2 regions of the Acidovorax sp. FG42 genome follow, and region 1 is predicted to be linked to the other one. Evidence: predicted binding sites of a transcription regulator. Region 1 holds the regulator's gene; the other holds the start of a gene.
The links. The regulator FliA, encoded in region 1, starts transcription of late flagellar genes. The targets are predictions, from matches to a motif close to CTAAAGTTTNNNNNNNNNNNGCCGNTA.
Positions count from the first base shown of each region.

Region 2: a site for FliA is predicted at 1,762-1,788, ahead of ACODSM_RS02305 (FlxA-like family protein). Genes of this name have one in related genera too.

Region 1 is NZ_JBMDJM010000004.1:213,027-216,430, reverse strand. Features, by position in the region: gene flhF (flagellar biosynthesis GTPase FlhF) at 1-351, shown strand, start outside; gene ACODSM_RS06895 (hypothetical protein) at 344-1,141, shown strand; gene ACODSM_RS06890 (RNA polymerase sigma factor FliA) at 1,308-2,024, shown strand; gene ACODSM_RS06885 (hypothetical protein) at 2,148-2,522, opposite strand; gene flgM (flagellar biosynthesis anti-sigma factor FlgM) at 2,565-2,885, opposite strand; gene flgA (flagellar basal body P-ring formation chaperone FlgA) at 2,980-3,404, opposite strand, start outside.
Region 2 is NZ_JBMDJM010000001.1:493,696-497,099, forward strand. Features, by position in the region: gene ACODSM_RS02300 (flavin-dependent oxidoreductase) at 1-1,277, opposite strand, end outside; gene ACODSM_RS02305 (FlxA-like family protein) at 1,401-1,754, opposite strand; gene ACODSM_RS02310 (sigma-70 family RNA polymerase sigma factor) at 1,891-2,709, shown strand; gene ACODSM_RS02315 (YdeI/OmpD-associated family protein) at 2,774-3,382, shown strand.

The DNA.
Region 1 (3,404 bases):
GTCAACCGCCTGCTGGTGCTCAACGCCGGTTGCCATGGCGACACGCTGGATGATGTGCTCACCGCTTTCAAGACCGACGGCTCGCAGCAAGCCATCCTGTCCAAGGTGGACGAAGCCGTGAAGCTGGGCCCCGCGATTGACGCGCTGATCCGCCACCAGATGGTGCTGCGCGGCGTGACCAACGGCCAGCGGGTGCCCGAGGACTGGGAGCGTGCCAACGCCCACCAGCTCATCAGCGCATCCATGCGGTCGCCCGCCAAGTCGGCCTTCGACCCCAAGGCGACGGACCTGAACTTCTTTTTCTCGCACTCTCCCGACACCGTGACGGAGGGGGGGCTGGTCGATGCTTGATCTGGGTTTTCATCAGGCGGCCAGCCTGCACAGCCTCACCCCGCAGGCCGAGCTGCGGCTGCTGGCCGTCGCCAGCCAGGGCAACACGGCGAATGGCCTCGAAACGCTGTGGCAAATCTGCGCCAGCCTGCAGCGGCTGGGCTACCCGGTGGTGGTGCTCGACGGTACAGCGCAGGAGTCCGACGACAGCCCCGGGCTGCTGCACCTGCTGCAACACGCGACATGGAATGACGGTGCCAGCCTGAACCTGGGCGCCACGGCGTCTTCGCTCGCCGTGATTCCGGCGGCCAAGGGGCTGCAGCACCTGAGCCGCAAGGCCGGTGACACCGCCCGATCACCCATGGAAAGCCTGTTGCCCTACTTCAGGACCTACGGCCTGATGGTGATTCACGCACCGGCGTCCACACTGGGGCCCCTGCTCACCCACACGGCCACGGTGCCGCTGGTGGTCATGGGCAGCGGCGCAGCGGGGGTGATGACGAGCTACAAAAGCCTCAAGCAGATCGCGCTGCACACGGGCTTGCCCTGTATGGTGGCTGCCTTGCTGCACAGCAACACGGCCTCCGAACGCCGCAAGGCCCAGTCCCAGTTGATGACCCTGCAGGCCTGCGCCGAACGCCATCTGGGCGGCCCCATTCGCACCACCACCATTGCCACGCAGAACCCCCAGGATCTTCAGCGTCTGGCCTTGCAACTGCTGGAAAATGCGGGCACCATGAACGGAGCGCTGGCTGCGCTGACACCCAGCAACTTGACAGGCATGCCTGCGCATTTTGTCCGGAGCCACTGACCAGAGCCTGTGATGCATCTCTACGTACCCACGTTGACCCGCACTGCCCCCAACGGTCTGGCCAGTCGCCAGCCCCGCGAGGCGGATGAAGTTCGGGCGATGGCACCCCCAAGCGGCTCCAGAACAAGATCGCATACCCGCCCTACCAGTGCATAACACCCTCTCTATGTACACCGCCAAAGGCCAGCTTGATCGCGATGCCATGATCCGCCAGCATGTACCGCTGGTGCGGAGGATTGCGCACCACATGATCGCCAAGCTGCCTCCCAATGTCGAACTGGATGACTTGATCCAGGTCGGCATGATGGGGCTGGCCGAAGCCCTGTCGCGCTACGAAGTGGCACAGGGCGTGCAGTTTGAAACCTTTGCCACCCAGCGCATCCGGGGCGCCATGCTCGACGAGCTGCGTGAGGGTGACTGGATGAGCCGCAGCTCGCGCAAGAGCCAGAAAGACATCGAGCACGCCGTGCACCGGCTGGAACAAAAGCTGGGCCGCAGCCCGCTGGAGTCTGAAATAGCCGGCGAAATGGGCATGAGCCTGGCGGACTACCAGAACCTGCTGGGCAAGGTGCGCGGTACCCAGCTGGTGTACCTGGAAGACATGACGCATGGCAACGACGACGAGGACGGGTTTCTGGACCGCCACGTCGCCGACAGCGCGGCCGACCCGGTGGAATTGCTGCGCGATCAGCGGCTCAAGACATCACTGGTCAACGCCATCAAGACCCTGCCGGAGCGCGAGCAGCACATCATGGGCATGTACTACGAACATGACATGAACCTCAAGGAAATTGCAGCCGTGCTGGGTGTGACCGAGTCTCGGGTGTGCCAGTTGCACAGCCAGTCGATTGCCCGCCTGCGTGCCAAGATGCGCGCACACTGAGCCCGCGCGTCAGGCCACGAGCCGGGCAACACAAGGCATTGCGGGGCCAACAGTTTGGATGGCTGCGCGGGCGGGCACCTCTTGCACCCCGGCCCGACCCTCCCTCAGAAAAGTCTTTGGTGCTCAGCCCGCAGAGCGGTAAATGCGCGCCACGCCTGGCGCAGCTCCGCGCGCGCCCAGGCCATCCCCGTAGGTAGAAGCTGCATTGGACGGAGGCAACAAGCCCGCGGCCTGGCGGTCGGTGACGGCGGCCAACCGGGCCAGGCTGTCACGGTGCAAAGTCAGCATGGTGCGGATGGCATCCGCACGCTTCTGCAGCGAAGCCGGTAGCGGCATGCCACGCGCGGCGGCTTGTTCGAGCGCACGCGAAAAGTCGGCCGCTGCATCGCGCAAGGCCGTACTGTGTTTTTCCAGGGAGGTAGGATCTGCCGCGAGAAGTGCGGCGGAGACTTGTTCGATCCGCTGTTCAACAGCTGAGAGAGATTCTTCCAGAGTCATGGCGCATTGTGCGACGGATTGCGCCCTCTAACAAAACGCCGATCAGCCCCGCGAGCGGGACAGGATCTCCTGGGCGTTGGACAACAATTTGTCGGCAATGGCTTCCGCGTCGACCGAAAATTCACCCTTCTCGATGGCAGCGCGCACAGCCTTGACCTTCCCTGCGTCAAAATCTGCCGTGCTGCGGGTGGTAGGGCTGAGCGCACGGGCTGCGGTGGACACAGTGACGGGCACACCGGCGGATGACGCAACCAGTGCGTCTTTCGTGGCTCCTTCCGCAGCGCTGGCGGGAGCCTTGGCTTGCTTGGCAAGCCCCGTCGGCGGCAACCCGCCCGGCAGTTCCGGTGTTTGACCTATCTTCATCGCTCTCTCCACCACCCCGTTGGATGTGGGGCATCAGTAGCAATGTTTTCGACCCATTTGGCCCGGACTTTAGCCATTTATTACCGGTGCGTCATCACAGAGTGACGTCCACCGTCCCAGAATCGTTCACAGTTCCGCTCACGATACGCCCATTCTCCATGCGTACGCGCACAGTCTGTCCAGCCGAGCCCGCCGTCAACGCCTGTCCCGCCGAGCTGACTGCATAGCCGGGCCCCTGGGCCACCACCTTGACCTGCGCACCCGCCTTGAACAGCAGCGGGGCCCGCACCATGGCCTGGCGCACCGCCTGACCCGCCACGAGCTGGCGAGCGGCGGTCTGACCCACCCAGAGATCGGGGTTGGCCAGAACGGGGGAGGCATCGGCCGCCCAATCCACCTCGGCCTCGGTGGCGTCGTTGGCAGTCAATACTGCGCCCGGCGCCACATTGTTCGTCAGCACCCAGGCGGGCCCAAACGCTTTGATGGTGACGGGTAAAAACACATTCCATGCGGTCGCGC
Region 2 (3,404 bases), on a different contig from region 1:
GGCGCCGCATTCAGCGTCTCGATCGCAAAACCCGCCGCCGCCTTGTAGCGGGCCATGAAGCCCTCGCGCTCCTCGCGTGGCAGCACGTCGTCGATGTGGTCGAACACCCCACCGCAGCGCTCGTCCACCAGCCCCAGCAGGCCAAAGGGGCCAGAGCCCCGGTTGCGCAGCACCAGCGCAGAGATATCCTTGCACAGCTTGTCGTCGTAGGCGCGCAGCGCCTGCGGGCCCACGCCATGCGCAATGAGCTGCGCGCCCAGCACGCGCGCATCCACGATGGCCTGACTGGCCCCGTTGGAGCCCACGGGGTACATCACATGCGCCGCATCGCCCAGCAGCGCCACGCGGCCGTCTACCCAGGTGGGCACGGGGTCGCGGTCGATCATGGGGTATTCAAAAATGTCCTTGGCCCCGCGCAGCATGGCGGGTACGTCCAGCCAGCTGTAGTTCCAGCCGTCAAAGTGGTGAGCGAACTCCTCCAGCGCCACACGCCGGTTCCAGTCGCCCTGCTGCCAGCCGCCCTGGTTGTCCACCGTGATCTCGGCAATCCAGTTGATGGTGGCCAGGCCCGTGGCCGGGTCGGGCGGCGTGATGGGGTAGAACACCACCCGGTGCTGCAGCGAGCCCACGCCCACAAACGACGCGCCTGTGCGCACCGGCACCCCCGGCGTGGTGCCGCGCCACATGATGGCTCCGCCCCACTGGATGGGCGGCTGCGTGGGGTGCATTTGCGCCCGCACGGCCGAGTGCAGGCCGTCGGCCGCAATCAGCAGCGAGCCCGCTACTTCGCGTTGCGTGCCGTCGCGTGTTTCGACGATGGCGGTGACGCCATTCGCATCCTGCCGGTAGCCCACCACACGTTGCCCCAGCTGCACGGCGTTGTCGCCCAGGCGGGCTTTGACAGCGTGGTACAGCATCATCTGCAGCTGCCCCCGGTGCACCGAATACTGCGGCCAGTGGTAGCCCGCCTCCAGGCCGCGCGGCTCGGCATACACCTCGTTCCCGTTGCGGCCCACCAGCGCCCATTCGCGTGCCTGCAGGCCAATGGTGTCCAGCACGTCGTTGCCAAACCCCAGGTCGTGCAGTTCGCGCACGGCGTTGGGCTGCAGGTTGATGCCCACGCCCAGCGGCTGCAGTTCCGGCACCGTTTCAAAGACGATGCAGGGCACGCCGATCTGGTGCAGGGTCAGGGCAGTGGCCATGCCACCTATGCCACCCCCGGCGATCAGCACGGGGCGGGCGGAAGAAGGGTGTGAAGTAGTAGGTGCGCCAGACATGCCGAGATTGTCCATGCAATGGCGGGTGGAGCTTGTCGCGGACGCCGCAGTCCCATGCGGCGCCGGGCGCATGCCGGGGGCGGTGTGCTGCAGGTTGGCAGCCTTCTCCCCAAGCCCTACTGCTCAGGCGTAGGTATCGACGTTGTTGCCCAGCCCAGCAGATGGAGTCTTTGCCGCCTGGGTCTTCTTTTGCTGCGCGGCATTGGCCGCCGCCTCTTCGGCCTTCGCCACCTGGGACAGTTGTTGCTCTTGCTGTTGCGCGCGCTGTATCGCCGTAATCTGGGCTTGCACCATCTGGATCTGCGCCTGCAGCAGCTTGGCCTTCTCTTGTTTGGCCTTGGCGTCCATGTCGGAACTGACCACGCCCTTGAGTTCCTCCGTCAGTTCACGCAGCTGCTTTTGCAGCTTGGCGATGTCGCTGCTGCCGCTGGAGGAAGAAGGTTTGACGGGGGATGAGGTGGTGCTGGCAACTTGCATCCCTGGTTATCGGCAAGGCGCAGGGAAAGTTGACGGGACCGCTCGCAAAGGGGGCGATTGAACTGAATGCCGCCTACCCATCCGAGCCATGGTCTACCGATGTGCGGCTTGCCGCAGCCTGTGGCACCATGCTCCGATGCAGAACGATGAACACCTGATGGCGCTGGTGAACGCCAACCGCAGTACCCTGCTGCGCGCCGCTACGCGCCTGCTGGGTTCTGCCGAGGCCGAGGACGCCGTGCAGGACGCCTACGTGCGTGCGCTGGAGGCCCAGGCCCCGGCGCTCAATGCGGCCCAGGCGTGGCTGTTGACGGTGGTGCGCAACCTAGCCATCGACCGCCTGCGGCGGCGCCAGTGGATGGCCCAATGGCTGACCGAAGCCACGCAGACTGCGCATGGCGCTGTTGCCGGTTCGGTCGCGCCCTCGGCAGAGGCCGATGCCGCGCTGGCGCAGCAAGCCACGCTCGCATTGCGGCGGCTGGCGGCGTGCGTCACGCCCATGGAGGGCGCCGCAGTGCTGCTGCATGCGGTGTTCGATGCCAGCCATGCCGAGCTGGCACAGGCCACCGGCCGGACGGAAGCGGCCAGCCGCCAGCAATTGCGCCGCGCATTGCAGCGCCTGCGGCAAGCCGAAGCGCAGGCCCGCCACTGTGATGAACGCGGTGAACCCAGTGACGGCGACCCGGCGGTGCTGCGCCTTTATCTGCAGTCTTTGCAACTACGGGACCCGCAGGCCCTGTGGGCCCTGCTGCGCCAGCCGCCCGTGAGTGCGATGGCGACGCAGCGCTCCGTGCAATCCGTACCACCGCGTGCCTCGCGCGCACCGGCCACGGTGGGTGGGGTGGTTCAGGTGGGCGGGCAACTGGGGTTGGTGCTCACGCTCGACGGCGTGACACTGTGCGTGTTGCCCCTGGGGCCCTGCGCCGAGCTGGCCCAAGACATCGTGGTGGCCTAGCCGACCCACCGGCACAGCAGCAAGAGCCCGCCCGGCAGCACTCAGGAAGGACGTTCGCAACACCATGGCCTCCCATACCACCCCTACCTTCTTCGCCACCCCCCAGGCATTCCGCCAGTGGCTGGAGCGCCATGCGGCCAGCGCGCCGGAGTTGCTGGTGGGTTTTCACAAGGTGGGCTCGGGCCGCCCCAGCATGGGCTGGTCGGAGTCGGTGGACGAAGCCCTGTGCTTTGGCTGGATCGATGGCATCCGGCGGCGCATTGACGAGCACACTTATTCGATTCGCTTCACGCCGCGCAAGCCGTCGTCGATCTGGAGTGCGGTCAACATCGCCAAGGTGGAGCAGTTGCAGGCGGCAGGCCGCATGACGCCTGCGGGGCTGGCCGCTTTCGCGCACCGCAAGGCCGACAAGTCGGCCATCTACTCGCACGAGCAGGCGGGGGTGGCCGAGCTGCCGGTGGCGCTGCAGCGTGCATTCCAGCGCAACAAAGCCGCGTGGCGGTACTTTCAGGAATCCACACCTCCCAGCTACCGCAAGGTGATGCTGCACTGGGTCACATCCGCCAAACGCGATGCGACCCGGGAGGCCCGGTTTGCGCAGCTGGTGGCCGCCTGCGCAGCGGGTGAGCGCATTGAGTTGTGGGCGAAGCGGCCGTCCAGTACCAAGGCTTAGTCCGGCCCCAAGCCCGAGCCAC